Regions from separate parts of the Kitasatospora sp. NPDC001095 genome, predicted to be linked through region 2. Evidence: riboswitches for the same ligand, from Rfam matches in the RefSeq annotation. Region 2 holds a riboswitch; the other holds the start of a gene.
The links. A riboswitch is a leader RNA that binds a small molecule or an ion and turns the genes downstream of it on or off. The one in region 2 is predicted to bind thiamine pyrophosphate.
Positions count from the first base shown of each region.

Region 1: it holds a riboswitch for thiamine pyrophosphate, as region 2 does, so the genes downstream of both, thiO (glycine oxidase ThiO) here and ACWDBB_RS06730 (purine-cytosine permease family protein) in region 2, are expected to answer to the same signal.

Region 1 covers NZ_JBSFKQ010000021.1:6,031-21,582, forward strand. The annotation lists gene ACWDBB_RS19070 (hypothetical protein) at 1-97, opposite strand, end outside; gene metF (methylenetetrahydrofolate reductase [NAD(P)H]) at 268-1,182, opposite strand; gene ACWDBB_RS19080 (polyprenyl synthetase family protein) at 1,380-2,534, shown strand; gene thiE (thiamine phosphate synthase) at 2,628-3,275, opposite strand; gene ACWDBB_RS19090 (Rv2175c family DNA-binding protein) at 3,275-3,640, opposite strand; gene ACWDBB_RS19095 (NAD(P)/FAD-dependent oxidoreductase) at 3,683-4,888, opposite strand; TPP riboswitch at 5,050-5,162, shown strand; gene thiO (glycine oxidase ThiO) at 5,157-6,341, shown strand; gene thiS (sulfur carrier protein ThiS) at 6,338-6,592, shown strand; gene ACWDBB_RS19110 (thiazole synthase) at 6,596-7,393, shown strand; gene pknB (Stk1 family PASTA domain-containing Ser/Thr kinase) at 7,523-9,304, shown strand; gene ACWDBB_RS19120 (sulfite oxidase-like oxidoreductase) at 9,324-9,953, opposite strand; gene bfr (bacterioferritin) at 10,177-10,656, shown strand; gene ACWDBB_RS19130 ((2Fe-2S)-binding protein) at 10,674-10,964, opposite strand; gene ACWDBB_RS19135 (class II 3-deoxy-7-phosphoheptulonate synthase) at 11,125-12,474, opposite strand; gene ACWDBB_RS19140 (anthranilate synthase family protein) at 12,777-14,714, shown strand; gene ACWDBB_RS19145 (response regulator) at 14,790-15,485, opposite strand; gene macS (MacS family sensor histidine kinase) at 15,482-15,552, opposite strand, start outside.
Region 2 covers NZ_JBSFKQ010000004.1:280,903-296,454, reverse strand. The annotation lists gene ACWDBB_RS06750 (bifunctional DNA primase/polymerase) at 497-1,159, shown strand; gene ACWDBB_RS06745 (DUF5926 family protein) at 1,392-2,375, opposite strand; gene ACWDBB_RS06740 (ATP-binding protein) at 2,445-3,020, opposite strand; gene ACWDBB_RS06735 (glycerophosphodiester phosphodiesterase) at 3,372-4,196, opposite strand; gene ACWDBB_RS06730 (purine-cytosine permease family protein) at 4,354-5,772, opposite strand; TPP riboswitch at 5,765-5,909, opposite strand; gene ACWDBB_RS06725 (trypsin-like peptidase domain-containing protein) at 6,130-7,920, shown strand; tRNA gene ACWDBB_RS06720 (tRNA-Ser) at 7,985-8,075, shown strand; gene ACWDBB_RS06715 (MerR family transcriptional regulator) at 8,202-9,029, shown strand; gene ACWDBB_RS06710 (MFS transporter) at 9,105-10,313, shown strand; gene ACWDBB_RS06705 (FAD-binding oxidoreductase) at 10,487-11,851, shown strand; gene ACWDBB_RS06700 (hypothetical protein) at 12,312-12,503, shown strand; gene ACWDBB_RS06695 (pyridoxine/pyridoxamine 5'-phosphate oxidase) at 12,993-13,790, shown strand; gene ACWDBB_RS06690 (EamA family transporter) at 13,840-14,907, opposite strand; gene ACWDBB_RS06685 (DUF1906 domain-containing protein) at 15,060-15,552, shown strand, end outside.

The DNA.
Region 1 (15,552 bases), on a different contig from region 2:
AGTGCACCGGGGCCCGGTTCTGCAGCAGCACCTCCGCGACCAGCCAGAGCGCCACCACCGCCAACGCGGCGTACAGCAGCAGGTATCCGATGCCCATCCGCCCGCTACCTCCAGTCGCGTGCCCGCGCGTGTGCGCCGCGCGTGTGCGGCGACTGTACCGGTTCAACGGCCGGGGTACCGCATCGCGTTCCCCGGGCCCCGGACACCGGCCGCACACGACCGGGCCCGCCACCCCCGGTACGGTGACGGGCTCGTGAACACCCGGCGTCAGCGCCGGTGCAGCCCCAGGTTCTGGTAGATCTCCAGCGTCGCCGTCGAGTGGTTCAGCGTGATGAAGTGCAGACCGGGCGCGCCCTCGGCGAGGAGGCGCTCGGCCATCGCCGTGGCGTGCTCCATGCCGACGGCCCGCAGGGCCTCCGGGTCGTCGATGGCCGCCCGCAGCCGGGCCTCCAGGTCGGCCGGGAAGGCCGAGCCGCTGAGCTGCGGGAAGCGCTCCAGCTGTTTGGCGTTGGTGACCGGCATGATCTCCGGGATGATCGGCGCCTCGCAGCCGGCGGCCGCCACCCGGTCGCGCAGCCGCAGGTAGTCGTCCACCTCGAAGAACATCTGGGTGATCGCGTAGTCGGCCCCGGAGCGGATCTTCGCGACGAAGTGCCGGATGTCCTCGTCCCAGTCGGTGGAGCGCGGGTGCATGTTCGGCGAGGCCGCGACGCCGACGCAGAAGTCGCCGATGCCCTTGATCAGCTCCACCAGCTCGTACGCGTAGGTGACGCCGTCGGGGTGCCTGACCCACTCGCCCATCGGGTCCCCGGGCGGGTCGCCCCGGACCGCGAGGACGTTGCGCACGCCCTGGTCGGCGTACTGGCCGATGATGTTGCGCAGCTCGGCGATCGAGTGGTCCACCGCGGTGAGGTGGGCGACCGGGGTCAGGGTGGTCTCGGTGGCGATCCGGCCGACCATGTTGACGGTGCGCTCGCGCGAGGAGCCGCCGGCGCCGTACGTCATGCAGACGAAGTTGGGGTCGAGGGGCTCGAGCCGGCGGATGGCGTCCCAGAGCTTCTGCTCGCCGACCTCGGTGCGCGGCGGCATGAACTCGAAGGAGAAGGAGCGCTTGCCGGCCGCCAGGAGTTCGCGCACGGTCAGTGCGCGATCCGTTCTCGTGGAAGCGATGCCGAGTGCCATGCTGGCAGGCTATCCGGCGGTCGGAGGGGCCGGACATCGGATTCCATCTATTGAGACAACTGATGGACGGCGCTCCGGTTCACCCCGGTAGGGCTCCGCGGCGCCTCCCGCGCGCCCCCGGCGGGGCCGCTCGCACGCCCGTTCCCGGCCGCCCCGCTACGCTTGCTGCACCCCCAGAGAACCAGCGGAGCCCCATCGTGACCTCGTCCAGCACCCGGCCGGCCAACCCCGGTTCGGCCATCAGTGCGGCCAGCAGTGCGGCCAATCCCATTGACGTGGAGGACGTCCGCACCCGCGTCAACGCGGCGCTCGCCGCGTTCATGGACGGCCAGTCCGTGCTGCTCGACAAGATCTCGCCCCGGCTGGCCCCCGCCGCCGACGCGCTGCGCGACTTCCTGCTGGACGGCGGGAAGCGGCTGCGCCCGGCGTTCTGCTACTGGGGCTGGCGCGGCGCCGGCGGCCCGGCCGGGGGCGCCACCGGCGAGGCGATCGCCAACGCGGCCGCCGCCCTGGAGCTGCTCCAGGCGAGCGCCCTGGTCCACGACGACCTGATGGACCGCAGCGACACCCGCCGCGGCCTGCCCTCGGTCCACCGCCGCTTCGAGGCGCTGCACCGCGACAACGGCTGGCGCGGTGACCGCGAGCAGTACGGCACCTCGGCCGCGGTGCTGCTCGGCGATCTGCTGCTGATCTGGTGCGACGAGCTCTTCCTGCGCTCCGGCCTGGAGCCCGCCGCCGTCCTGGCCGCCAAGCCGGTGTTCGACCTGATGCGCACCGAGGTCATGCTCGGCCAGTACCTGGACGTGCTGGAGCCGGTGGCCGGCGACTCGACCGACGAGGGCGCGCTGGACCGCGCGCAGACCGTGCTGCACTACAAGTCCGCGAAGTACACCATCGAGCGGCCGCTCCAGGTGGGAGCGCTGCTGGCCGGCGCCGGCCCCGAGCTGGTCGAGGCGTACGGGGCGTTCGGGCTGCCGCTGGGCGAGGCCTTCCAGCTGCGCGACGACCTGCTCGGCGTCTTCGGGGACCCCGCCGTCACCGGCAAGCCGGCCGGGGACGACCTGCGCGAGGGCAAGCGCACCCTGCTGGTCGCCCACGCGATGCGGGGCCTGTCGGCCGCCGACGCCCGACACCTGGACGAGCGGCTCGGCGCACCGGACCTGGCCGCCCCCGAGGTCGCCGAACTGCGCGCGCTGGTCGCCCGCAGCGGCGCGCCGGAGGTGGTGGAACGCCGGATCGAGGAGCTGATGCGGCAGTCGCTGGCCGCGCTGGAGGCGGCGCCGCTCGCCGACGGGCGGGCCCGTGCGGTGCTGCTGGCACTGGCCGAGGCCGCCACCGTCCGCAAGTACTGACGGACGGCGACGGCCTCGGGCGGGTTCTCTACCGGTTCGGGCCGGGGCCCCACGGATCCGGGGGGATCCGGCGGGTTCCGCGGACCCGGGCGGTCAGAGCGCGGCGCGCACCCGGCGGGACAGCTCGGCGGCGGCCGCCCCCGGGTCCGCCGCGGCGGTGATCGCCCGCACCACGACGATCCGGCGGGCGCCGGCGGCCAGCACCTCGTCCAGGTTGCCGAGGTCGATCCCGCCGATCGCGAACCACGGCCGGTCGGTGGCCTGCTTCGCCGCGTACGAGACCAGGCCGAGGCCCGGGGCCGGGCGGCCCGGCTTGGTCGGGGTCGGCCAGACCGGGCCGGTGCAGAAGTAGTCCACGCCGGGCTCGGCGATCGCCGCGTCCACCTCGGACTCGGCGTGGCAGGAGCGGCCGATCAGCACGTCCTCGCCGAGGATCGCCCGGGCGGCCGGTACCGGCAGGTCGTCCTGGCCGAGGTGCAGCACGTCCGGTCGGGCCGCGTGGGCGACGTCGGCGCGGTCGTTGACGGCCAGCAGCCTGCCGTGCCGTCGGCAGGCGTCGGCGAAGACCTCCAGGGCCGCCAGCTCCTGCCGGGCCTCCAGGCTCTTGTCGCGCAGCTGGACGACGTCCACCCCGCCCGCCAGCGCCGCGTCCAGGAACTCGGCGAGGTCGCCCTGCTCCCGACGGGCGTCGGTGCACAGGTACAGCCGGGCGTCGGCGAGGGCGGCGCGGGGGTCCGTCATCACAGCGCCATGGCCTGGGCGCGGCGCTTGACCTCCGTCGCCCGGTTCTCCCACAGCGCCTGCACCGGGGTGCCGGGCAGCGACTCGTCCTCGGAGAACATCCACTCGATGATCTCCTCGTCGGAGAAGCCGCTGTCCCGCAGCACGGTCAGCAGGCCGACCAGGTGCTTGACCGGGCCGGTCTCGTCGATGAAGGCCGCCGGGACCTGCAGGGACTTGTTGGGACCGCGGCGGACCGCGATCAGGTCACCCTTCTTGACCATGTTGCGGACCTCGGTGACCAGCACACCCCACCGCTCGGAGATGTCGGGCAGGTACAGCCACTCGGGGACCAGGGCGTCAGTCTTGGCATCGATCTCACTCACGGCACCAGACTGCCACCTCGACGGCCCGCCGCGCACCCGGCCCTACGCCACGGCCGCCTTCAGCGGCACCGCGGGGTCGGCCGCGCGGACCGGATCCAGCGCCGTGCCGCGCTCGATCAGCCTGCGCCCCTGGGTGAGGTCGCGCGGCCGGTCCACGGCCAGCAGCGCGCTCGGCACGCCGTCGCGCAGCCAGAGCACCGACCACTCGCCGTCCTGCGGACCGCCGCGCCAGAGCGGCACGTCGCCCTCGGCGTGCCGGCCGGCGTACTGGACCATCCGCCCGAACTGCTCGGACCAGAAGTACGGCACCGGGTCGTAGTCCGGCGCGTCCGCGCCCAGGACGGCGGCGGCCACCGCCTCACCGGACTGCAGGGCGTGGTCCCAGTGCTGGACGGCCAGCCGGGCGTCGGCCCGGGCCGACGGGTAGCTGACGCAGTCGCCCGCCGCGAAGACGCCGGGCACCGAGGTGCGCAGCCGCCCGTCCACGACGACGGCGCCGGTCGCGTCCAGCTCGACCCCGGTGCCGGCCAGCCAGCCGGTCGCGGGGCGGGCCCCGATGCCGACCACCACCTCGTCGGCGGGCAGGTGCGAGCCGTCCGCCAGCAGCACCGCGCCCGGCTCCACGGCGGCCACGCCGACGCCGCAGCGCAGCTCGATCCCGGCCGCGGCGTACCAGGCGGCCATCGCCGAGCCGATCTCCGTCGGCAGCGCGCCGGGCAGCGGCGCCGGACCGGCCTCGACCACCGTCACCTCGCAGCCGGCCGCGCGGGCCGCGGTGGACACCTCGGCGCCGATCCAGCCCGCGCCGACCAGCACCAGCCGCAGCCCGGGGCGCAGCAGCGCGCGCAGCGCCAGGGCGTCGTCCAGGGTGTGCAGCAGGTACGCCCGCTCGGCGCCGGGCAGGGCGCGCGGCACGGCGCCGGTGGCGATCACCAGCGAGCCGTACGGGAGGTCGCCGCCGTCGGTGTGCAGCACGCCGGGGGTGAGGCCGGTGGCGCGGCGGCCGGTGAGCAGCTCGATGTCGAGCTGCCCGTAGTCGATGTCCAGGGCGGTGGAGTCGGCCTTGCCGAGCAGCACGTCCTTGGAGAGCGGCGGCCGGTCGTACGGCGCGTGCGGCTCCTCGCCGACCAGCACGATCCGCCCCTGCCAACCGCCCTGCCGCAGCTTGAGGGCGCACTGCGCCCCGGCCAGCCCGGCTCCGACGACGACCACCTGATCCGTTCCGCTCAGCTCTGCCACGCCGGTCACTGTACTCAGCGGCCGACCGGCGGCCGCGGGGCCGGGGGTGGGCCGGGGGTGCGGGCGGTCCCTCCCCGGTTCGGGCCTCCGGCCGGGCGGGTCCCACCTCCCGCGCCGCTGTCCACCCCGCGTACGGGCCTTCGGCCGGGCCGACCCCCGGCGTTAAGGTGGGGGCACCACACGGGAGCCCGGCGGACCGGGCTGAGAGGCGGGCTGACACGGCCTGCGACCGTCCGAACCTGATCCGGGTCATACCGGCGAAGGGAGAAGAGCAGCTTTGTCACGCTTGCCATCGCCCGCCCACGCCGACGTGCTGGTGATCGGCGGGGGCGTCATCGGCCTCGCCATCGCCTGGCGCGCCGCCCAGCGCGGCCTGCGGAACGTGACCGTGGTCGACCCCTCCCCCGGCGGCGGCGCGGCCCGGGTCGCGGCCGGCATGCTCGCCCCGGTCACCGAGCTGCAGTACGGCGAGGAGCCGCTGTTGCGCCTCGGCATGGCCTCGAACGAGCGGTACGCGGACTTCGCCGCCGAGCTCACCGAGGCCGGCGGCGGCCGGGACACCGGCTACCGCCGCTGCGGCACGCTCGCCGTCGCGCTGGACTCCGACGACCGCGCGGAACTGCGCGAACTGCACGCCTTCCACCAGCGCCTCGGCCTGGACTCCGGCTGGCTGACCGGCCGGGAGGCCCGCAAGCTGGAGCCGATGCTCGCCCCCGGGGTGCGCGGCGGCCTGCACGTGGCCGAGGACCACCAGGTGGACGGCCGCCGGCTGCTGGACGCCCTGGTCTTCGCCTGCGAGGGCGCCGGGGTCCTGTTCCACCGGGCCGAAGCCGTCGAGCTGCTGGTCGGGAACGGCCGGGCGACCGGCGCCCGCCTGAGCACCGGGGAGACGGTGGGCGCCGAACAGGTCGTGCTCGCCGCCGGCCCGCACAGCCACCGGCTGCCCGGCCTGCCCGAGGGGGTGCTGCCCGCGATCCGCCCGGTGAAGGGGCAGGTGCTGCGGCTGCGCGTCCCTGACGCCTACCGTCCGTTCCTGTCCCGCAACGTCCGTGCCGTCGTCCGCGGCCGGCACGTGTACCTGGTGCCGCGCGAGAACGGCGAGCTGGTGGTCGGCGCGACCACCGAGGAGCAGGGCTACGACACCACCGTCACCGCCGGCGGGGTGTACGAACTCCTGCGCGACGCCCACGAGTTGGTCCCGGGCATCACCGAACTCCCGCTGCTGGAGACCTCGGCCGGGCTGCGCCCGGGATCACCGGACAACGCCCCGCTGCTGGGCCCGACCTCGCTGCCCGGGCTGGTCGCCGCCACCGGCCACCACCGCAACGGCGTGCTGCTCACCCCGGTGACCGCCGACCTGGTCTCCGAGTACCTGGCCACCGGCGAAGTCCCCGAGCTCGCAAGGCCGTTCACGCCCCTGCGCTTCTCCCCCGACCGCTCCACGACGAAGGCCTCCGCATGACCGAGACCACCCGGAACGGGACCCCGCAGAACGGGACCGCCCCGACCGAGATCACCCTGACCGTCAACGGCGAGCCCCGCCGGCTGTCCGCCGGGACCACCCTCGCCGAGGTGGTGGCCTCCGTCAGCGCCGCCAACACCGGCGTCGCCGCCGCGCTCAACGAGGCCGTGGTGCCGCGCGGTTCGTGGCCCGCGACGGCGCTGGACACCGGCGACCGGATCGAGATCCTCACCGCCGTCCAGGGAGGCTGAACCATGGCCGACGACCTTCTCACCATCGCCGGGACGTCCTTCTCCTCCCGGCTGATCATGGGCACCGGCGGCGCCCCCAGCCTGGAGGTCCTGGAGCGCGCGCTGCTCGCCTCCGGCACCGAGCTGACCACCGTCGCGATGCGCCGGGTCGACGCCGGCACCCAGGGCTCCGTACTGGACGTGCTGACCCGCAACGGCGTCCGGGTGCTGCCCAACACGGCCGGCTGCTTCACCGCCGGCGAGGCCGTGCTGACCGCGCGACTGGCCCGCGAGGCGCTCGGCACCGACTGGGTCAAGCTGGAGGTGATCGCCGACGAGCGCACCCTGCTGCCCGACCCGATCGAGCTGCTGGACGCCGCCGAGACGCTCGTCGACGACGGCTTCACCGTCCTGCCGTACACCAATGACGACCCGGTGCTGGCGCGCAAGCTGGAGGACGTCGGCTGCGCGGCCATCATGCCGCTGGGCTCGCCGATCGGCTCGGGCCTGGGCATCCGCAACCCGCACAACTTCCAGCTGATCGTGGAGGGCGCCGGCGTCCCGGTGATCCTGGACGCGGGCGCCGGCACCGCCTCCGACGTGGCACTGGCGATGGAGCTGGGCTGCGCCGCGGTGATGCTCGCCTCCGCGGTGACCAGGGCTCAGGACCCGGTGCTGATGGCCGAGGCGATGCGGCACGCCGCCGAGGCGGGCCGGCTCGCCCATCGGGCCGGCCGCATCCCGCGCCGCTTCCACGCCGAGGCCTCCTCCGCGATGGCCGGCCGGGCCGACCTGGACACCCGCGAGCGCCCCGCGTTCTGAGCGCCCGGCACGCCCACGGCACCGGCCCCCGCGGCGCGAAGCCGTGTCACAAGCAGGGCACAGCCGGGCCCGGAGGCGGTGTCCTCCGGGTCCGGCTCCGCCCGGCGGCACTAGACTCACCGGGTGGACATGGCACTGCACGACCCCCTGATCGGCAGCCTGCTCGACAACCGGTACCGGGTCGAGCAGCGCATCGCGACCGGCGGGATGTCCACCGTCTACCGGGGCACCGACACCCGCCTGGACCGGGTGGTCGCGCTCAAGGTGATGCACCCCTCGCTGGCCGGGGACGAGGGCTTCACCGCCCGCTTCATCCGCGAGGCCAAGGCGGTCGCCAAGCTCACCCACCCCAACGTGGTCAACGTCTTCGACCAGGGCGCGGACGGCGGCCACGTCTTCCTCGCCATGGAGTACGTGCCCGGCCGCACCCTGCGCGACCTGCTGCGCGACCGCGGCGCGCTGTCCGTCCGGGCCGCGCTGGACGTGCTGGAGCCGGTGCTGGCCGCACTCGGCGCTGCCCACAGGGCCGGGCTGGTCCACCGCGACGTCAAGCCCGAGAACGTGCTGATCACCGAGGGCGGCCTGGTCAAGGTCGCCGACTTCGGTCTGGTCCGGGTGCTCGGCACCGCCGACGGCGCGCCCACCTCGACCACCACTGCCACCGGCGGCACCGTCCTGGGCACCGTCTCCTACCTGGCTCCCGAGCAGATCCTCCCGGACACCCCCACCGACCAGCGGGTGGACGTCTACGCGGCCGGCATCCTGCTGTACGAGATGCTCACCGGCCACCGCCCACACACCGGCGACAACCCCGTCCAGGTCATGTACAAGCACCTGCACGAGGACGTCCCGGCCCCGTCGCTGGTCGCCCCCGCCGTGGGCCCCGAGCTGGACGCGATCGTGGCCGGCGCCTGCGCCCGGTCCGCCGACGCCCGTCCGTACGACGCGGTCGAGCTGCTCGCCGCCGTCCAGCGGGTCCGCCGCACCCTCACCCCGGCCGAGCTGGACGCCGAGCCGCCGGCCTCCACCCGGCCCAGCCCGCGCTACCCGACCAACGAGCCGACCTCGGTGATCCAGCCGCTGCCGCGGCCCGCCGACGAGCCGCCGACGGAGCGCACCAGCGTGCTGGACATGCCGCCGGAGCTGATGGACGAGTTGCTCGCCGAGCCGCGCCCGTACGACGAGCCGACCCCGGTGCACCGGCGCCGGCCGGGGCGGCCGCGCCGCCGTCTGCCCCGCGGGCCGCTGATCTGGACGGCCGCGGCGGTCGCCCTGGCACTGGCGATCGGCGGCGCCACCTACGGGATCTCCGAGGGGCTGTACGGTTCGGTGCCGGGCGTGCTCGGCAAGGACCGGGCCGAGGCGCAGCGGGTCCTGGACAGGGAGGGCCTGCACGGGAAGTTCGTCGAGGTGTTCAGCGAGTCCGTCCCGTCCGGGCAGGTGATCTCCACCGACCCCGGGGTGGGCGCGCGCACCCGCAAGAGCGACAGCGTCACCGTCACCCTGTCCAAGGGCCCCAAGCGGATCGCGGTGCCGGACCTCGCCGGGAGGAGCGCCGCCGACGCCGCCTCGACGCTGACCGGCGCCCAGCTGACCAGGGGCACCGTGACCGAGACCTACGACGACACGGTGCCCGAGGGCTCGGTGATCAGCAGCTCGCCGGCGGCCGGGCAGCTGCTGCAGGAGAACTCCGCGGTCTCGCTGGTGGTCAGCAAGGGCATGGTGCCGGTCCCGAACGTCACCGGGATGAGCAAGGACGAGGCGCAGAAGGCGCTCCAGGCGGCGGGCTTCACCATGCAGACCAGCGGCTGGGACGTGTTCGGCGCGGTCACGTCGTCCGGCCAGAGCCCGGCCGCGGGCGAGCGGCGCCCGCAGCGCAGCACGGTGACGGTCAAGTTCTCGCTGTTCTGAGTCCGAGAACCGGACGGGGTCAGCGCAGCGGCCCGTCGCCGGGCTCCTCCTGGTAGGAGTAGCGCTGCTCCCGCCAGGGGTCGGCGAGGTTGTGGTAGCCGCGCTCCTCCCAGAAGCCGCGCCGGTCGGCCCGCATGTACTCCACCGCGCGCACCCACTTGGGGCCCTTCCAGGCGTACAGCCGGGGCACCACCAGCCGGACCGGGAAGCCGTGTTCGGCGGTGAGCGCCTCGCCGTTGCGGTGGGTGGCGAGCAGGGTGTCCGGGTCCGCGAAGTCGGCCAGCCGCAGGTTGGCGCTGTAGCCATACTCGGCCCAGACCATGACGTGGGTGACGCCGGGAGCGGGCGGCACCAGGTCGAGCACGGCGGCGGCCGACACGCCCGTCCACTCGTTGCCGAGCACCGAGAACCTGGTCACGCAGTGCAGGTCCCCGACGACGGTGGTGCGCGGCAGGGCGTTGAAGGCGTCGAAGTCCCAGCTGTGCTTCTCCGCCGAGGCGGTGGCTCCGAACACCTGGAGGTCCCAGGTCAGCGGCTTGAAGCGGGGCACCGGCCCGTAGTGCAGGGCGGGCCAGCCGCGCTGCGCGCGCTGTCCCGGGGGGAGCCTCGGGTCAGACGGCGGAAGCGGTTCGTGTTTCGACTGACCCATGGATCCATGGTGACAGACGGCGGACAGGCCTCGGCGCACGCCCCTTCGCGCTGATTCGCGCCCCCGACCGTACGGACCGGCGGTCGCCCGCCCACCAGCACGTTTCGGCATGAATCGGATATTCCGACACATGTCCTAGTGAGTGTGAACTTACTGGAATTTCCTCCCAAAGCGGTGCCAGGATGCGCAGCACACCGGCAGCACGAGCGCAGGAGGCATCACCATGCAGGGCGATCCCGAGGTCATCGAGTTCCTCAACGAGCAGCTCACCGCCGAGCTGACCGCGATCAACCAGTACTTCCTGCACGCCAAGATGCAGGAGAACTTCGGCTGGACGAAGCTCGCCAAGTACACCCGGCACGAGTCCTTCGACGAGATGAAGCACGCCGAGACGCTCACCGACCGGATCCTGTTCCTGGAGGGGCTGCCCAACTACCAGCGACTGTTCCACGTCCGGATCGGCCAGACGGTCAAGGAGATGTTCGAGGCGGACCGCCAGGTCGAGGTCGAGGCGATCGACCGGCTCAAGCGCGGGATCGTGGTGATGCGGGCCAAGAACGACGTCACCTCGGCGAACATCTTCGAGGACATCCTGGCCGACGAGGAGCACCACATCGACTACCTCGACACCCAGCTGGAGCTGCTGGAGAAGCTCGGCGAGGCGCTCTACATCGCCCAGGTCATCGAGCAGCCGGAGTCCTGAGGCGCACGACCCCGGGCTCAGGCCGCCCGCAGCGGGACCACCGGGGCGATCCCCGGGGCCGGCGCCGGCACGGTCGGCCCCGCCGCCGGGACCTCCGGGTCCGCGAGGCCGAGCTTCGCGGCCAGCCTGGCGGTCGGGCAGGGGCGGGCGCCGTGCTCGCCGAGCAGCGCCTGGATGCGGCGCACGCAGGACCCGCAGTCGGTGCCGGCCCGGCAGTCCTTCGCGATCTGGCGCGGGGTGCCGGCACCACCGTCGATCGCCTTCTTCACCTGGTCCTCGGTGACCGCATGGCACATGCACACGTACATCGCGGTGTCTCCCGGGGGTGAAGCGGAGTGGATCTTGACTAAGGTCTGCCTTAGTTCACTGAGGCTTACCTTACCTGGAGAAACCGGTACGAAAAAGCCCCTCCGGGCTCGGGGACACCGATTCCGGAGGGGCCTTCGTCACATCGGACGGGCGCCGGGCCTACTGGCCGCGGTACATCTCCGCCACCAGGAACGCCAGGTCCAGCGACTGGCTGCGGTTGAGGCGCGGGTCGCAGGCCGTCTCGTAGCGCTGGTGCAGGTCGTCCACCATGACCTCGTCGCCGCCGCCGACGCACTCGGTGACGTCGTCGCCGGTCAGCTCCACGTGGATGCCGCCCGGGTGGGTGCCGAGCGCCCGGTGCACCTCGAAGAAGCCCTTGACCTCGTCCAGGACGTCGTCGAAGCGGCGGGTCTTGTGCCCGCTGGAGGCCTCGAAGGTGTTGCCGTGCATCGGGTCGCAGATCCACACCGGCTTGGCGCCGGAGGCGGTGACCTTCTCCACCAGGGTGGGCAGGTGGTCGCGGATCTTGCCCGCACCCATCCGGGTGATGAAGGTCAGGCGGCCGGGCTCGCGCTCCGGGTCCAGCTTCTCGATCAGGGCGAGCGCGTCGTCCACCGAGGTGGTCGGGCCGAGCTTGACGCCGATCGGGTTGCGGATCTTGGAGGCGAACTCGATGTGCGCGTGGTCCAGCTGCCGGGTGCGCTCGCCGATCCACACCATGTGGCCGGAGACGTCGTACAGCTCGCCGGTGCGCGAGTCCACGCGGGTCAGCGCGGTCTCGTAGTCGAGGACCAGCGCCTCGTGCGAGGAGAAGAACTCGACCGCCTTGAACTCCTCCGGCTCCACGCCACAGGCGCTCATGAACGCCAGGGCGTTGTCGATCTCCCGGGCGAGCTGCTCGTAGCGCTGGCCGGCCGGCGAGTTGCGGACGAAGTCCTGGTTCCAGGCGTGCACCTGGCGCAGGTCCGCGTAACCACCGGTGGTGAACGCGCGCACCAGGTTGAGCGTCGCGGCGGACGCGTTGTACATCCGCTTCAGGCGCTCCGGGTCCGGGATGCGGGACTCGGGGGTGAACTCGAAGCCGTTCACCGAGTCGCCGCGGTAGACCGGCAGGGTCACGCCGTCGCGGGTCTCGGTCGACTTGGAGCGCGGCTTGGAGTACTGGCCGGCGATGCGGCCGACCTTCACCACCGGCACCGAGGCCGCGTACGTCAGCACGGCGGCCATCTGCAGCAGGGTCTTCAGCTTGTTGCGGATGTGCTCCGCCGAGACACCGTCGAAGGCCTCGGCGCAGTCACCGCCCTGGAGGAGGAAGGCCTCCCCGCGCGCCACAGCTCCGAGCCGGGCGCGCAGCTGGTCGCACTCGCCGGCGAAGACGAGCGGCGGATACGAGGCGAGCTCGGCAAGGGTCTTGCGCAGAGCCTCTTGGTCCGGCCATTCAGGCTGCTGCGCCGCGGGCAGGGACTGCCAGGAGTGGGCAGTCCTCGGAGTGTCAGTCGTAGCGGTCACACCGCAAGGCTACGGGGTGACAGGAGTGACTTGTGACTATTGCCCGAAGGATGAGACACATCTCGGACAAACGCGTGATCCCCCTCACCCGTCCCGGCGTATCCGCTAGTCTCGAACCATGCACGCGCCCCACACCCACTCCTGGTGGTGGGCCTCCCCCAAGGGTGGCCCACAGACGACGCGTTCCTAGACGAACACGACGGCCGCCCCTCGGGGCGGCCGTCGGCGTCTGAGCAGACGGCCCTCCGGGAGCGGACCTTGCACCGCCTCTCAGCCAGTCCACCCGGAAGGATGCCGTTCCCGTGACCACCGCCGTCGATCTGCTCTCCCGCCTCACCGGCCCCGACGCCCCCGCGTTCGCCCTGCTGCACCGCCGCACCCCCCGGCTCAGCCCGGACACCGTCGAGGTGCTGGTCGGCACCGTCGACAGCTACGAGCGCCTCGCCGACCTGCCCGTACGCAGCGGCGCGCCGGCCGGCGGCGGCCCGGTGCACGACCTGCTCGCGCTCGTCCCGTACCGCCAGATCCGCGAGCGCGGCTTCGAGGCGCACGACGACGGCACCCCGCTGCAGGCCCTCTCGGTGACCGAGCAGCACACCCTCCCGTTGGCCGAATTCACCCACGCCCTACCGAACTTGCCGGTCTCACTTGCCGGTGGCGGGTTCGACGTGGACGACGACGCGTACGCGTCGATCGTCCGCCGGGTGATCCGCGACGAGATCGGCAACGGCGAGGGCGCCAACTTCGTGATCCGGCGCGACTTCCACGCGACGCTGGAGGACTTCGGGCCCGAACTCGCGCTGACGCTCTTCCGCCGGCTGCTGGAGCAGGAGCGCGGCGCGTACTGGACCTTCCTGGTGCACACCGGCGGACGGGTGCTGGTCGGCGCGTCCCCCGAGGTGCACGTCCGGCAGAGCGGCGGCACCGTCGTGATGAACCCGATCTCCGGCACCTACCGCTATCCCACCGGCGGCTCCGACCTCGACTCGCTGCTCCGCTTCCTGCACGACCCCAAGGAGCTGGAGGAGCTCACCATGGTCGTGGACGAGGAGCTCAAGATGATGTGCACGGTCGGCGATCTCGGCGGCCAGGTGCTCGGGCCCCGGCTCAAGGAGATGGCCCACCTCGCCCACACCGAGTACGAGCTGCGCGGGCGCACCTCGATGGACGTCCGCGAGGTGCTCCGCGAGACGATGTTCGCCGCGACCGTCACGGGCAGCCCGGTCGAGAACGCCACCCGCGTGATCAGGCGCTACGAGCCCACCGGGCGCGGCTACTACTCCGGCGCGCTCGCCCTGATCGGCCGCTCCGCCAGCGGCGGGCAGCTGCTGGACTCGCCGATCTGCATCCGCACCGCCGACATCGACCCGGCCACCGGCCGGCTGGTCGTCCGGGTCGGCGCCACCCTGGTCCGCCACTCCGTCCCGGAGTCCGAGGTCGCCGAGACCCACGCCAAGGCCGCCGGGGTGCTCACCGCGATCGGCGCCCGGCCCGCGCCCGCCCGGCTCCCCCACCCGGCCGGGCCCCGGCTCGCCGACGACCACCGGGTGCAGGCCGCCCTGGACGCCCGCCGGGCCGACCTCGCGCCGTTCTGGCTGCGGATGCAGCAGCCGGCCGAGGTCACCGAGGCCGAGCCGACCCTGGTCGTGGACGGCGAGGACACCTTCACCTCGATGCTCTCCCACCTGCTCGGCTCGCTCGGCCACCGGGTGACCGTGGCCCGGTACGACGAGCCGGGGCTGCGCGAGCGGGTCGCGGCGCACCGGGGCGCGCTGGTGCTCGGCCCCGGCCCGGGCGACCCGGCGCTCGCGGACGACCCCAAGATGGCGGTGCTGCGACCGATCGTCGCGGACGCGCTGGCCGCCGTCCGCTCCGGCGCCCGCACTGCGCCGCTGCTCGCGGTCTGCCTGAGCCACCAGCTGCTGGCCGCCGAGCTCGGGCTCGCGCTGGGCCGCAAGGCCGTCCCGTACCAGGGGGCGCAGGAGCGCATCGACCTGTTCGGCAGCAAGCGCACGGTCGGCTTCTACAACACCTTCACCGCGCGCTGCTCAGAGGCCGACGCGGCGCGGCTCGCCGCCGAGGGCGTCGAGGTCTCCCGGGACGCCCTCACCGGCGACGTGCACGCGCTGCGCGGGCACGGCTTCGCGGGGCTGCAGTTCCACCCGGAGTCGGTGCTCACCCGCGACGGCGTCGACATCGTGGCGGGCCTGCTGCGCGAGGCGACGGCCGCGCTGCGCTGAGCCGACGGGCCTGGCCGGGGGCGGATCCCCCGGTCACGCCCGGGCCAGGCGCCCCGGCCACCCTTCGGCCGGTCCTCAGATCTCGTCGTCCAGGCCCTGCTCGATGGCGTACCGGACCAGCTCCACCCGGTTGTGCAGCTGCAGCTTCCCGAGCGTGTTCTGCACGTGGTTCTGCACCGTCCGATGCGACAGCACCAGCCGGTCGGCGATCTGCCGGTAGGACAGCCCCTTGGCCACCAGCCGCAGCACCTCCGTCTCCCGGGCGGTCAGCTGCGGGGCGGCCGGCGCCGAGGCCGGGGCCGGCTCGGCCGCCAGCCGGCGGAACTCGCCGAGCACCAGGCCGGCCAGGCCCGGGGTGAACACCGCGTCGCCGACGGCCGTACGGCGCACCGCGTCCAGCAGCTCCTCCCGCCCGGCCGACTTCACCAGGTAGCCGGTCGCGCCGGACTTCACCGCCTCCAGCACGTCCTGGTGCTCGCCGCTCGCCGACAGCACCAGCACCCGGACCGCCGGGTCGTGCGCGACCACCTGGCGGCACACCTCGGCGCCGGGCAGGCCGGGCAGGTTGAGGTCCAGCACGACCACCTGCGGCGTGCAGGCGCGGGCCCGGCGGACGGCCTCCTCGCCGTCGCCCGCGGTGGCCACCACGTCCAGCCCGGCCTCGGCGAGGTCGCGCGAGACGGCGTCCCGCCACATCGGGTGGTCGTCCACCACCATCACCCGCACCGGCCGGTCGGCGGTCGGCTGATCGGTCATCGGCTGGTCGGTCATTGAATGGCCTTCCTCGGGACGCGCAGTTCGACCTCGACGCCCTCCCCGGGCGCCGAGTACAGCTCGG
Region 2 (15,552 bases):
CGACAGCAATGCCACCACTTCTACACAGGCCATTCGGGGCATGTCCAGATCCAGGACGACGCGGTGGCCCGTTCCACATCCAGCGCGACCCGGTCGGGGGGCGCGCGGGGTCCGTACGCGCGCCGTGGAGCCCGCAGGCATGGAGCGGGCCGCGAGCGGGCAGAACCGGGAGGACGGACCCGGGCGGCCGTCCGGATCGTATGTCCGTGCCGCCCGTGAGCCGGGCCGGCCGGAACTCTCTCACTCGTACGGTGGAACCAAGCGCGCCCGGGCGGCGTCCATCCGGTCGCGTACGGGATTCTCGTTCCAAGGGCTGTGCCGGTGCGCGGCCCTTCATGTCGTGCTCCACACGCTCCACGTCGCAGCCGCGTTGTCCGCCCCGCCGCCCGCCCCGCCCCGCGCCGCCCGGGGCCCGCCCCGGCGGCCCGCACGGAGGAACCCGACGGACGCCGGTGGAGCGGAGCGAACCGAGCGGTCAGGGAAAGGAACGAGCGCCATGCGTGAGAACCCGAAGAGCCGGTCGGAGGAGCGTTCCGCCCGGTTGGCCGCGGCCCTGGCGGCCGCCGTCGACCACCGCTGGCCCGTGGTGCCGGGCACCGTGCTGTGCGACGGCCGCTGCTCCTGCGGCGACCCGGACTGCACCGTTCCCGGCGCCCACCCGCACGACCCCTCGCTGCTGGCCGCCACCACGGACGCCCGGATGGTGCGCTGGTGGTGGGAGCGGCGGTGCCCGGACGCGCCGGTGCTGGCCGCCACCGGCCGCACCGTCTCGGCGGTCAGCCTGCCCGCGGAGGCCGGAGCCCGGGCGCTGGTCTACCTGAGCGCGCTGCGCCTGCCGCTCGGACCGGTGCTGGCGATGCCGGGCCGCTACGCGCTGCTGGTGGCTCCGTACTCGCTGGACGCGCTTGGCGACATGCTCGCCCAACTCCCTTGGGTGCCGGGGTCGTTGCGCTACCACGGACCGGGCGGCTTCCTGCCGCTGCCGCCCGGCGGCGCGGCGGTGGGGGTCCCCGCGGCCGGAGGCTGGGGGCGGGTGCGCTGGGTGCTGGCGCCGCGGCCGGGCGCGGGCGGCGGGGTCCGGCTGCCGCAGGTCGGGCCGCTGCTGGGGGAGTTGGTGGAGGCGACGGTCCGACTGGACCGCGGACGCTCGGCCCACTGAGGGCGGGGGTCCGCGCGGGCGCTCCATCGGGGTGATCCGTGGGGGCGCTCCGATGGGGCGCTCCGGAAAAACAAAAGATCCGACCGCTGGCGACGGGGGATGCACCAGCGGCCGGACTCTTTAGACAGTAACAAGGATCCGCGCCCGCGCCAATTTCCAAGACGCCCTCCACGCCCGGAAATTGCGCGTTCACCACGACAATGTGACGCGTATCACGCGGATCCCGCGCGCTTTAGTTCAGGGTGACCTGACGGTTCACCAGGTTCGCGCGGGCGCGCCGCTCCTCGGCGGTCAGCGGGGTCCCGTCGGCGAGCACGGAGGCGAGCCGCGCGGCGAACTCGGCGGCCGGCTTCTCGCAGTCGGCGGCGGTCATCTCGAGCGGGAGGTCCCACACCGGGACGGTCAGGCCGTGCGCGCGGAAGGAGCCGACCAGGCGGGTGTCCGGGCCGAGCGAGGCCTCGTCGGCCGCGTTCAGCCGGGCCAGCGCGTCCAGCAGCTGCTCCTCGGGCACGGTCATCACCCAGCGCAGGTGGTTCTTGTCCGGGGTGCCGCACCAGTAGGCGGAGTCCACGCCGGCGAGCTTCTCGGTCGGGATGGCCGAGGCGTTGGCGCGCTCCAGGGAGGCGGCGACCTCGCCGGTGGCGGCCTCGGCGTCCTCCAGCCAGAACTCGAAGCCGGTGTGCACGGTGGGCGTGAACGCGGCGGTGGTGTCGAGCAGGTCCTGCAGGCGGCGCCCGCCCGGGACGGTCCGGCGGGCCGGCACCGGGCTGCCCGGCTCGGTGGCCAGGGCCAGCTCCAGGGCGTCCGCGAGATCGCGGCTGAGGTCGCCGGAGGCGGACTGGGTCTGCAGGCCGAGCAGGATCGAGCCGTCCTGGCGGCGCAGGGCCGGCCAGGCCAGCGGCAGCACGGTGGCGAGGGTCACCGACGGGACGTCACCGGTCGCGCCCTCGGCCACCCCGGCGGCCAGCGTCAGCGGCACCGTGGCGGCGGGCACCAGCTCGCGCAGCGCCACCCAGTCGGCCTCGCCGGGCAGGCCCTCGAACGGGCGGTGCACCAGCTCCTGGACCGCGTGCGAGGCCTCGCGGCCGTGGCACGCCTTGTACCGGCGGCCCGAGCCGCAGGGGCAGTCCTCGCGGGCCCCGACCACGGGGATCTCGCCCGTGACGGCGGTGGTGGACTGGCGCTGCGGCGCCTTCTTGGCGGCCTTCTTGCCCATGCTGCGGCTCTCCCGGGAACGGTGGTCCTGTGTCCCGGGAAGCCTAACGACACATTCCCCGAGCCCGGCTCATGCGCTACGGGCATCGCCTCCGGTGCGCCGGGCGTGCCGGGCCCGGGCGGGCAGCGCCGCCCAGACCGTGACCTCGCCCGGGGCGTCGCGCACGCCCCAGTCGCTCGCCAGCTGGTCGACGATGCTCAGGCCGCGGCCGCCGCGCGAGGTCAGCGAGGGACTCGCGGGCAGCGGCCGGGTGGCCGCCCCGCCGTCCGTGACCTCCAGGGTGAGCACCCCGTCGGCGTGCATCTGCCAGCGGACCAGCACCCCGCCGTCCGGCTCGTCCGAGCCCTCGGCGGACTCCCGGCCGCCCGGCGCGGCGTGCGGCCCGGACGGGACACCGACCAGGACCTGCCCGAGCACCTCGGCCCGGGAGCCGCGCCCCAGCGCCGGCAGCGGGCCGAGCGGACGGGCGTACCGACAGGCGTTGCTCAACAGCTCGGAAAGGATCAGAACAGCATCATCGATGACCGGTTCCGGTATCTGCCGGTCACCCAGATCTCGACGCAGTCGGCGCCGTGCGACCCCGACACTCGCTGGGCCGTGCGGCACTGCCATGGTCGATGAAGTCGGCACTTCACGCGCCACCATCAACGCCACCCCCGGACCTCCTTCAGCGTATGCCGAGGGAGAGATGCCCCTTGGTAATGCGTCGGAAACGAGCACCGGACGATCCCGCCCGCCCATTTCGAGCGCGGCGACCGACGGTCGACATCAGGTCATTCCGCGCTCACCCTCTGTCGCCCGGATGCGAGAATTCCGGCAATTTCGCGCAAGGAAGGTTTGACTGCTGACCAGAAGTGATCGGATCTGACGGTATGGCCCCGGCCGGTCCTCGGTGCGTCGGCGGATCACCAGGCGGTCACCGGCGCGATCACCGGGGCGGTCACCGGCGCGATCACCGGGGGACCGCCCGGCGATCGGCCGGCGATGATCCGGCCGTCAGTGGCCGAGCTGCGCCAGCACCTCCGCGGGCCGGTTGGTGATGATCGCGGACACCCCGAGCTCCAGGCAGAGCTCGACGTCGGCCGGCTCGTCCACCGTCCACACGTGCACCTCGTGCCCCAGCTCCCGCAGCCGGGTCACCAGCTGCGGGCGGGCCCGCACCAGTTCGATGCCCGGGCCGGCGATCCGCGCCCCGCCCGGTAGCGGCGAGCCCGCGCGCAGCCGGCCGAGCAGCGGCAGGGTCCGCTCGAACAGGAAGACCCGCCGGTACTGCGGCGCGGCGGCGACCACCCGGTCCAGCGCGACCGAGGAGAAGCTCATGATCCGGGCGGACGGGCGGCCGCCGTCCCGGGTCGCGCCGATCTTGAACCGCTCCAGCGTCCGCAGCAGCTCGGCCTCCACCCGGCCGCGGAAGCGCACCGGGTGCTTGGTCTCGATCGCCAGGTCCACCGGGCGGCCGCACTCCACCACCAGCTCCAGCAGCCGCTCCAGCCGCAGCACGCCGCGCAGCTCGGGGTCGGTGCTGGGGCGGCCGGTCTTCCAGGCGCCGAAGTCGTACGCCTCCAGCTCGGCGAGGGTCATGGCCGAGACGGTGCCCCGGCCGTTCGAGACCCGGCCGATCCGGCGGTCGTGCACGCAGACCAGCGCGCCGTCGGCGGTGACCCGGACGTCGCACTCCAGCGCGTCCGCGCCCTCGTCGAGCGCGCGCCGGTAGGCCGCGAGGGTGTGCTCGGGCAGGGCGTGGGAGGAACCGCGGTGGGCGATCACCTGGACGGTCGGCACGGTGCGCGCCGCCGTCGAGGACAGGTCTGGGCTGGTCACAGGCCCAACGATAGGTGGCGGAAGTGAAGCGCGGACAAAGACGGCCCCAACCGGTGGGGCCGTCTTCGCCGTGCTCAGGCGTGCTCAGTCGCGCTCAGTCGCGCTCGGGCGTGTTCTGCCGTGTTCCGCCGCGCCGGTTCGGTCAGGTCAGGTCCGGTCAGGGCCGGGCGGCGCGGCGGCCGATCGGGGTGAGCGCCCAGGTGACCAGGGCCGGCACCAGGAAGGCGAACAGCGAGGCCGAGGTCCACTCCCGCGGGGTGAAGTGCAGCGCCTCCTGGGCGGAGGTCCAGAAGTCCGTCCACCAGTCGGCCACCTTGGTCGGCGCGATGAACTGGTAGACGGCGAAGCCCAGCGCCCACGGCAGCAGCATCAGCCAGCGGGACGGCGCGTCGGCGGAGAGGTTCCAGCCGCGCCGGCCGGCGCCGAGGAAGTAGTCCACGACGAGCACCGCCAGCAGCGGCACGAACACCGAGCCGATCAGGCCGAGGAAGCCGTAGTAGGTGTCGGTGAACTCGTCGATCTGCAGCGCCAGCACGGTGATCAGCACGCCGATCGCGCCGGAGAGCACCCGGCGGTCCACCTTCGGCAGCAGGTTCTGCACCGACATCGCGGTCGAGTACACGTTGGCGAAGGACTGGTCCGTCTCGCGCAGCACCAGCACCAGCAGGAACAGCCAGCCGGCCCAGACCCCGAGGAAGGAGTCGAAGATCCGGTTCGGGTCGCCGCCCGACTGCAGCAGCGCCATCAGGCCGAGCACGTAGCACCAGACCTGGGCGATCGTGTAGCCGGAGAAGCTGCCCCAGAACGCCGAGCGCGGGGTGCGCGAGTGCCGGGTGTAGTCGGCGGCCAGCGGCACGAAGGAGACCGACACCGCGATCATCGCGTCGGTGGCGCCCAGGAAGCCGTGCCAGTTCCCCGCGCCCGGGTCCGGTACGCCCTGGCGGCCCAGCTGGACGGTGAAGTACACCATCGCCACCGCGACCGCCCCGGCCACGAAGCGGCGCAGCACCGCGATCGAGCCCAGCGGCCAGATGGTCAGCACGGTGGTCAGCGCGCCGGCGAGCAGGACGAACAGCCAGCGGTAGCCGGTGGTGTGGGCGACGGTCTGGGCGCCCGCCGAGATGGTCAGCAGCTCGAACACGCCCCAGCCGATGCACTGCACGATGTTCAGCACCGTCGGCAGGTACGACAGCCGGGTGCCGAACAGCCCGCGCAGGTTCGCCATCGCGGGGGCGCCGGTGCGGGCGCCGATCAGCGAGGCCAGGCCGAGCATCGCCGTGCCGACGACCGTACCGACGGTGATCGCGGTCACCGCGGCGGCCAGCGACAGCTCGCTGCCGGGGGCGCCGAGCACGGTGGCGGCCGTGGAGAAGCCGATCAGGCTGACGCCCAGGTTCATCCAGAGCGCGAAGTGGTCCCGGAAGCGCAGCGTGCGCGGCGGCTCGGTGTCGAGCACCAGGGGCGCCTCGACGTGATCGGCCCGCTGGGGGCGGTCCAGGACGGCCGTGGGCGTGGACCCGGAGAAACCCTTGGACTCGGGCGCACCCGAAGAAGAGGATGGCGAAGCAGGCGGCATGGCCGATACTCCCTACGCCGGCATTACCCGGACAGGTTCCGGCGGTCAGCGCCCCCTCGAACGTCCGTCACTCGCGTGGCGTACGGTCGACATGCGCACTCTCAGCCTGGTGGGTCCAAGCTCCCGCGTGTCAGTTGTGAGCGACAGGCTAACCGGCGCGGGGGCCGACACCCAAGGCCGAGGGCGTACGGTCCGCATCGCGGGACGCCCGGCGGGGGGAGGGGAGCCTCGGCCGTCGGTGCCGGCGTCGGTGCCGGCTAAGGATTCTTATGAGTTCTTCAGAGGGGTCCTTACGGCAATCGAATCGGCAGTGCGAAAAACTATGGTCCTTGGTTCTGCCAGCTATGGAGGTCGTCCGTGAGCACCGAGCGCGAGGTTGGGCCCGCCGGGCCGCAGGGGGAGCAGCCCGCCGGCCAGGGGGCGGCCGAGACCGCTCCCGAAGGCCCCGCTCAGGGCGGGCACCAGCCGACCATGGCCTTCCGGCGGGTGCCGGGGCCGGAGGCGGGTGCCGCCGATACCGCTGCCGTCGAGGCGGCGCCGCCCGTGGACGCCGTTCCGGCCGAGGGCGTCCCGGCCGAGGGGGTCCCGGCCGAGGGTGGGCACAAGCCCACCGTCGCCTTCACCAAGGTGCCGGCGCCGGAGTCCCCCGCCGCGCCCGTCGCGGAGGAGCCGGCCGTCGACCCGGCCACCGGCTACATCGACGCGCCGCCGCCGGTCCTGCCGCCCGCCCCGCCGTCCCCGGTCGCCGCCGCGCCCGCCGCCCCGGCCCTGCCGCCGGCCGGCAACCCGTACGCCACCCCGACCCACGGCGTCCCCGCCGCCGGCGCGCACGAGGGCTTCGGCGCCGCTCCGGCCGCCGCCCCCGCCGCGCACGGCCACCACCCCTTCGGGGCCGGCCAGCCGCTCGGCGGCTGGGGCCCCACCCACGACTCCACCTCCGGCGGCGCCGGCTACCCCGGAGGCCCGGCCGGCCCGCTCGGCTACCCTGCGGACTACCCCGGTGGTCCCGGCGGCCACGGCGGCCCGCGCAAGAAGCGCGGCGGCCTGGTCGCCCTGATCGCGGCCGTCGCGGTGGTCGCCGGCCTGGCCGGCGGCGCGCTCGGCGTGTCCGTCGCCGACCACGTCGACAGCAGCAACGCCGCGAACGACCACCGCAGCACCACCGTCCAGGCCAGCGACACCCAGAAGAACGAGCCCGCCCCCGGCTCGATCGCCGCCATCGCGCAGAAGGCGCTGCCCAGCGTCGTCACCATCAAGGCGCAGGGCAACGGCGAGTCGGGCACCGGCACCGGCTTCGTCTTCGACACCGAGGGCCACATCCTCACCAACAACCACGTGGTCGCGCCGACCCTCAGCGGCGGCAAACTGACCGTCAAGTTCGCCGACGGCACCTCCTACAGCGCCTCGGTGCTGGGCCACGCCGAGGGCTACGACGTCGCCGTGGTCAAGATCGACAACCCGCCCAAGAGCAAGCTGGCCCCGCTGCCGCTGGCCGACTCCGACAAGGTCAACGTCGGCGACGCCACTGTCGCGATCGGCGCGCCGTACGGCCTGGAGTCCACCGTCACCAGCGGCATCATCAGCGCCAAGGACCGCCCGGTGGCCTCCGGCGACGACACCGGCTCGCAGGCCTCGTACATGAACGCCCTCCAGACCGACGCCTCGATCAACCCCGGCAACTCCGGCGGCCCGCTGCTGGACTCCGGCGGCGCGGTGATCGGCATCAACTCGGCGATCCAGTCCAACGCCTCCGCCAACGGCCGGGCCGGCAGCATCGGCCTGGGCTTCGCCATCCCGATCAACCAGGCCAAGTGGGTCGCGGACACCCTGATCAAGACCGGCAAGCCGGTCTACGCCAAGCTCGACGTGCTGCGCAACGACGACTACAAGGGCGACGGCGCGCAGATCCAGACCAAGGACATCCAGGGCCAGCCCGCCGTCACCCCCGGCGGCGCGGCCGACAAGGCCGGCCTCAAGCCGGGCGACGTCATCACCAAGCTCGGCGGCGTCCCGATCGACAACGGCCCCGCCCTGGTCAGCCGGATCTGGACGCACAAGCCCGGCGAGACCGTCGACGTCGAGTACACCCGCAACGGCCAGACCCTCAACACCAAGGTCACCCTCGGCCAGCGCGAGGGCGACCAGTAACCCACGGCCCGCGCGGAAACGTGTGCACCGAACCCCTCCGGACCCGTTAGGCTGACCTCCGCCTGGAGAGCTGCCCGAGCGGCCTAAGGGAACAGTCTTGAAAACTGTCGTGCGGTGACCCCGTACCGTGGGTTCGAATCCCACGCTCTCCGCCAATAGGAGAACCACCTGCTCAGGGCGGGTGCCGACATCGTTCGGCACCCGCCCTTCGCGTTCCCCGGGGGGTGGTGGGCGAACGGGGTTGACCCTGACACGGTGGCAGGGGATGGAGTGGTCGCACCATGTTGAACATCGGAGACTTCGCCAGCCACGGCCGGGTGTCGGTACGGATGCTGCGCCACTACGACGCGATCGGACTGCTGCGGCCCGCCCGGGTGGACCCGGTCAGCGGGTACCGCTTCTACGAGGCGTCCCAACTCGCCCGGCTCAACCGGGTGATCGCGCTCAAGGAGCTCGGCTTCACGCTGCAGCAGGTACGGGCCGTCCTGGACGAGCGGGTGGACCCGGCCGAACTGCGCGGGATGCTGCGGTTGCGGCGGGCCCAGCTCGCCGAGGCGATCGCGGCCGACGAGCTGCGGCTGGCCCGGGTGGAGGCGAGGCTCCGGACGATCGAGAGCGAGGGGACCATGTCCGCACACGAGGTCGTGGTGAAGTCGGTGCCGTCCGTCCGGGTGGCCCAACTGAGCGGTGTGGCGGCGAGTTACGAGCCGGAGGACATCGGGCCGGTGATCGGGCCGCTGTTCGGCGAGCTGTGCGGGCGGCTGGCCGAGGCCGGGATCGAGGCGACCGGTCCTTCCGTCGCCCGCTACCAGGACGCACCGGAAGGCAACGGCGCGGTGCTGGTCCTGGTGGGCATCCCGGTCGGTTCGTCGGTGCGGCCGGGCACGCACGACTTCGAGGTGCTCGACCTGCCGCCGATCGAGGAGGCGGCGACCATCGTGCACCGCGGCTCGATGGACGAGGTGCTGGGCAGCAGCCAGGAACTCGCCCGCTTCATCGAGCAGAACGGCTACCGCTCGGCCGGCTACGCCCGGGAGCTGTACCTGGAGTGCCCGGAGGACCAGGCGGGGTGGGTCACCGAGCTCCAGGAGCCGGTGGTCCGCCGGTAGTTCGTCGGTCGTGCGCTGGTGGCGGTGCCCGCGTGCTTGCCCTCGACCTGGTCGAGGGGCCTAGCGTCGCCCGGCATGACCACCACCACCGGCGCACCGGCCCCGGTCGCGCTGCCCCGCCCGTACCTGTTCTGGCTGGCCGGGGTCCAGGCCGGACTGCTGGGCGACGCCGCGCTGTACTTCGCCCTCGGCTGGGCCGCCTCCGCGCACGGCGGCGGCGCGGCCGGGCTGGTCCTGACCGCGATCACGGTGCCGCGCACCGCGCTGGTCCTGCTGGGCGGCGCGGTCGCCGACCGGTTCGGCGCCCGCCGGGTGATGCTCGTCGGGGACACGGTGATGCTGGTCGCGACGGGCGCGCTGGCGCTGGTGGCGGCCGACCGGGGCACGCCGCTGTGGCTGCTGGTCGCGGCGGCGGCCGTGATCGGGACGGTCGACGCCTTCCACCTCCCGGCGAGCGGCTCGATGCCGCGCCGCCTGGTGCCCGCCGACCGGCTGCCCCGGGCGCTCGCCCTGCGGCAGGCCGGCGGGCAGAGCGCCGTCCTGCTCGGGGCACCGCTGGGCGGCCTGCTGGTCGCGGCCGGCGGGCTGTCCGGTGCGGCGCTGGTGGACGCGGCGAGCTTCGGGGTCGTGCTGCTGGTCCTGCTGCGGGTGCGCCCCGGGGAGGAGGGGCCGTCCGGCCCGCGGGAGGGACTGCTGCGCGAGGCGGCGTCCGGAGTCCGGCTCGCCCTGGCCGATCCGCTGCTGCGGGCCGTGCTGCTGCTCACCGGCGCGGCGGCCGGGGCGCTGCTGCCGGTGGTGTCGCTGCTCGGCCCGCTGCTCGCCCGTGCCCACGGCTGGGCGGCCGGGACGGCTGGACTGGTGAGCGCCGGGCAGGCGGCCGGGGTGCTCGCGGTGGCCGCCCTGGTCGCTCGGCGGGGCGGGCTGCCCCGGGCCGGTGTGGGGGCGGCGGCCGGGCTCTGTACGGCCTCGATGGGGACCGCGCTGCTGGCGCTGGCCGGGGAACCGGCGGTGGCGGTGGCCGGCGGTGCGGTGGCGGGCCTCGGCTCGGGGCTCTTCGCCTGCCACCTCGGACCGCTGGTGCTGACCGGCGCGCCGCACAGCCACCTCTCGCGGGTCCAGGCGCTGCTGACGCTCGTGCAGAGCCTGGCCCTGGTGCTCGCGAACGCCCTGCTGGGGCCGCTCGCGGACGCGGCGGGCGCCACCCTGCCCACCCTGCTCTGTGCCCTCGCCACCGCCACCGCGGGCCTCACCGCCCTGGCCACCCCGGCCCTCCGCCGGGCCTGAGCCACCCGACCGCCCGCCCGCAGTCCGGCGCCCTTCCACCTCCCCGCTCGCTGTCCGGCTCCCTTCCGTCTCGCCGCTCGTCCCCCCGCCCGTCTCAGGGCCCACTTGCCCGGCCCCCGCCGTCCGGGCAGAGTGCGGAGGTGGAGGCGGCCGGACGGCGAGTGGAGGCGGCGATGAGTGATCTGACGGACCGACTGGCGCAGGCCCTCCCGGACGGGGCCGTCGTGGTGGACCCGGACGTGACCGCCGCCTACCGCCACGACATGGCGGGCTTCTGCGCGGCCGGGCAGCCCGCGGTGGTGGTGTTCCCGGAGACGGTCGAGCAGGTGCAGCACGTCATGCGCACCGCGACCGAGCTGCGCGTCCCCGTGGTGCCCCAGGGCGCCCGGACCGGGCTGTCGGGGGCGGCGAACGCGGTGGACGGCTGCGTCGTGCTGTCGCTGGTGAAGCTGAACCGGATCCTGGAGATCGACCCGGTGAACCGGATCGCGGTGGTCGAGCCCGGCGTGGTGAACGCCGAACTATCCGGGGCCGTCGAGGAGTTGGGCCTCTCGTATCCGCCGGACCCGTCCAGCTGGGAGTCCTGCACGATCGGCGGCAACATCGGTACCGGTGCGGGCGGGCTCTGCTGCGTGAAGTACGGCGTCACCAGCGAGTACGTGCTCGGGCTGGACGTGGTGCTGGCGGACGGGCGGCTGCTGTCCACCGGTCGCCGGACCGCGAAGGGCGTGGCCGGGTACGACCTGACCAGGCTGTTCGTCGGTTCGGAGGGGACGCTCGGGGTGGTGGTCCGGGCGGTGCTGGCGCTGCGGCCGGCGCCGGCTCCCCAGCTGGCGCTGGCGGCGGAGTTCCCGAGCGCGCAGACGGCCGGGGCGGCGGTCTGCGAGGTGATGGCGCGCGGTCTGACCCCGTCGCTGATGGAGCTGATGGACGCGGTCTCGGTGCGGGCCGTCAACGAGTTGGGGCGGATGGGCCTGCCGGAGTCCACCCAGGCGCTGCTGCTGGTGGCCTTCGACGGGCCGGACCGGGTGGCGGAGCTGGCCCGGGTCGCGCGGCTGTGCCGGGAGGCCGGGGCGACCGAGGTGGTGCCGGCCGAGGACCGGGCGGAGTCCGACCTGCTGCTGGCCGCCCGGCGGATGGCGCTGCCCGCGCTGGACCGGCTGGGCACCACGATGATCGACGACGTGGCCGTGCCGCGCTCCCGGCTGGCGGAGCTGCTGGACGGCGTCGCGGTGATCGCCGAGCGGCACGGACTGACCATCGGCGTGGTCAGTCACGCCGGGGACGGCAACACCCACCCGATCGTCATCTTCGACGCCTCGGACGAGGATCAGGCGGCCCGCGCCCAGCGCTCCTTCGACGAGATCATGGCACTCGGGCTGGAGCTGGGCGGCACGATCACGGGGGAGCACGGGGTGGGGCTGCTGAAGCGGGACTGGCTGGCGCGTGAGCTGGGCCCGGTGGCGCTGGACCTGCAGCGGCAGCTGAAGTCGGTCTTCGATCCGCTGGGAATCCTGAACCCCGGCAAGATGATCTGATTTCCATCGATACATCTCATCTGGGCGAGCCCTCTGCGCCCACCTTCCCGCTGCCGAAGTGCGACTTTCCGACGGTCTGCGAATTGTCGGAAAAGTCGACACGGGAGGGTGACCGAACTTTTCAGGGGCGCGCTCATGGTTCGCATGCGCCGGGGTGGTGCGCTCGGCGGGCCGCGTGACGGCCTTGCGCCGCCCTCCCGGGCGTCTCGGTCGACGGCCGTCCGGGCGAAGTTCCCAGCTCGGGCGGGGTGTGTCGCCGCCTGGACCGCTTTCCGGGCCGTTATGCGCGGTCGCACTGATATCACGCGAACGGGCGAAATCTTCCCCATGAGCTAGCGCTTTGTCGATTTGTTGCGGAAGTCTGTCTTCCGGCGCCGCAGTTCGCAGGTGTTCGTCTCGCTGACGAACCTTGCACACCTTGATCGACCACTGCCCGATGAACGGATTCCCGGAGGCACCCATGGCACGCGTCCACACCCGTCGAAAAACCGGGCTGCTCCTGGCCGGGCCACTCGCGGCCGGCCTGCTGCCGGCCGGTGCCGGTGCCTCGAACCAGGACGACACCGTCGCCGTGAAGGACAACGCGGGCACCGTGCAGGGCGGTCAGGGCAACCAGGACGTCACCGTCGTCGTCGCCCCGACCTTCAACTGACCGACCGCACGGCCGAGTGACGGCACCGGGCACCACGGAAGGCGGGGGCGCCTGACGTGGGCGTACGCGGGTGAGCTGAGCAGCCGCGAACGGGCCAGGACCGGATCGGAACGGCCGGAACGGACACCGAGAGCCAGCGCTTCACTGACACCGAGGAGCCGACGCTTCACACCAGAGGGAACAGCGCATTCGACCGGCCCGCGGAAAGGGTCACCGCGAAACCGGTCTCGTGGGCGGTGCCGCCATCGGCACCGCCCACGAGCGTGTCCGGCGCCGGTGCGTCCGCCCCCGGATCCCCCCGCCCGGGCACCCGTGAAGGGCCCCGGAACACCCCGCTGACCGGCCCAGATCCATTCATCGAGGGCCCGCGCCCGGAGCCGTCGGTCTACGGCGGTACGGTTGCGCTCCGACAGCGCACCCACGTGCCCGGCCCGGAAGGCCCGGCCCGGCCGGGGTGGCGACCGCGGCAATCGGAAGGAAGGGCGCGCGATGGCGGCGGAGGAGGAGGGCCTGACCGGCCCGGACGGGGCCAGGCCCGCGGCGGAGCCCGGGGCGGACCCCGCGGAGGCGCGCCCGGAGCCGTCGGCCGAGCCGGTCCACGAGCACCGGTCCGCCCCCAGGTCCGTCCCCGAACTGCTGCTCGGCCGCCCGCCGATGGCCCGCCCGCTGCCGTCCTTCGACCACGAGGCCGCCCCCGCCGAGCCGGGCCCGCTGTTCGTGGACTGGCTCGAAACCGCGCTGCACGCCGGTGTGCTGGACCCGCAGGCCTTCACCCTCTCGACCGTCGACGCCGACGGCATGCCGGACGCCCGGGTGCTGGTGCTGCGCGACGTCGACGCGGCCGGCACCGGCTGGAACTTCTCCGCGGACGCCGACAGCGTCAAGGGCCGCCAGCTCGCCGCCCACCCGGCCGCCGCGCTGACCGTCTACTGGCCGCAGCTGGGCCGCCAGGTCCGGGTGCGCGGCACCGTCGAGCGGGCCGCCGACCTGGTCGCCGCCGCCGAGTTCGCCACCCGCTCGCCCGCTGCCCGGGTCGTCTCGCTGGTCGGGCGGCAGAGCGAGCCGCTGGGCTCTCTCGACGAGTACGACGAGGCGGTGGCGGTCGCCCGTCGCCGACTGGAGGCGCACCCGGACGCGGTGGCGCCCGGCCACGCGGTCTACACCCTGTGGGCGCAAGAGGTGGAGTTCTGGCAGGGCGACAGCCAGCGCCGCCACGTCCGGCTGCGCTACACCCGCATCGGCCCGGTCAGCTCCGCGGAGTGGTCGCGCACCCTGCTCTGGCCGTAGTCCGCGCACGGCCCTGCGCGGACTACGGCCTCCGCAGGCACCCGCGGGGCTACCGCCGCCCGGTCAGCGTCGCGCCCACGCTGGCCGCGACCACGCAGCCGATCCCGGCCAGCTGCGGCGCGCCCAGCAGCTGGCCCAGCACCACCAGCCCGACCAGTGCGCTGACCGCCGGCTCCAGGCTGACCAGCACGCTGAACACCCGCTGCGGCATCCGTCGCAGCGCGGTCATCTCCAGCGCGTACGGGATCACCGGCAGCAGCAGCGACACCCCGGCCACGGCGGCGAGCAGCGCCGGAGCCGAGGCCCCGGGGGCCGTCAGCCCGTGCCAGGCCTGGCCGAGCCCGAACGGCGCCAGCGTGAGCGCGCCGACCGTCATCGACACCGCGAGGCCCTGGAACCCCTGGAAGGTCGCGCCGACCTTGTCGGTGAACAGGATGTACAGGGAGTAGCAGGCGGCCGCCCCGAAGGCGTACAGCAGGCCGACCGGGTCGAGCGACCCGCCGCCGTCACCCTCGCCGAGCAGGGTCAGCAGCACCACGCCCGCGGCCGCGAGCAGCGCCCAGAGCAGGTGGCTGGCGCGCCGGGCGAAGACCAGGGCGACCGCGAGCGGGCCGAGGAACTCGATGGTCGCGGCGGTGCCCATCGGCAGCCGGTCGATGGCCCCGGCGAACAGGAAGGTCATCCCGGCCGAGGCCATGCCGAGCAGCGCGGCCGCGGCGAGGTCGCGCGGGCGCTTGTCGCGCAGCTTCGGCCGGGTCACGGCGAGCAGGATGACGGCGGCGAAGCCGAGCCGCAGGAAGGTCGTGCCGCTGACCCCGAGCGGGCCGAACAGCGGCTTGGACAGCGCGATGCCGGTCTGCACCAGGAACATCGCGGCCAGACAGAGAAGCGGCGCCGGGATCCGCTCCGGGCGCCGCAGGACCTTGCCGAACCGGCCGGGGGATCGGCCGGTGTGGGTTCCGGGTGGCGCCGCGGGTCCGGACGCCCCACCTCGTCGCCAGCTTCCCCGCTCGCCGGCAGGCTCGCCCTTGGGGGCGGGCGGCATGGCAAGGGCCTCGGCGACGGCGGCGGCCGACGACGAGGCGGTGTGGGTTTCGCTGGTATGGGAGGTGGGCATGCTTGTGAGTTTGCCGTAAGGAGTGATGAACGGGCAAGCTCGTTACAAAAATCGGGACGGATCCGGACGGGTGCGTCCGAAAGGGTGGACTCCCGAGGGTGCCGCGGCGTGGTTGCCGCAGCCGTCCGACGGACCGTCAGTAACAAGGCGGGGTGCGCCATCTCCGCCCCGCCGCCCTCCTCGCCGCCGCCCTCGTGCTCCTGCTGGCCACCGACGGGACGGGCGTGAACGCCGAAGCCGCCGCCCGGACCGCCGCCGCTCCCCGCGGCCGGGCCGTCACACTGGCCGACCGGTCCGGCCCGCCCCGGATCCGCGACACCTGGAGCGGCCCCGCCTTCGACGCCTGCACCGCACCACCGCTCGACACCCTGAAGGCCTGGCGCGACGCCTCCCCCTACGGGGCGCTCGGCATCTACACCAGCGGCTCCCAGCGCGGCTGCACCCAGCCCCGGCTCACCGCCGAGTGGGTGCGCCAGGCGCGGACGATGGGCTGGCGGTTCCTGCCGGTGCACGTCGGGCTGCAGGCGCCGTGCGCAGACCCGGGCCACAAGCCCAAGCGGATCGACCCGGTGAACGCCGTCGAGCAGGGCCAGGAGGAGGCGGGCGAGGCCGTTCTGGCGCTGCGCGCGCTCGGGCTCGCCCCGG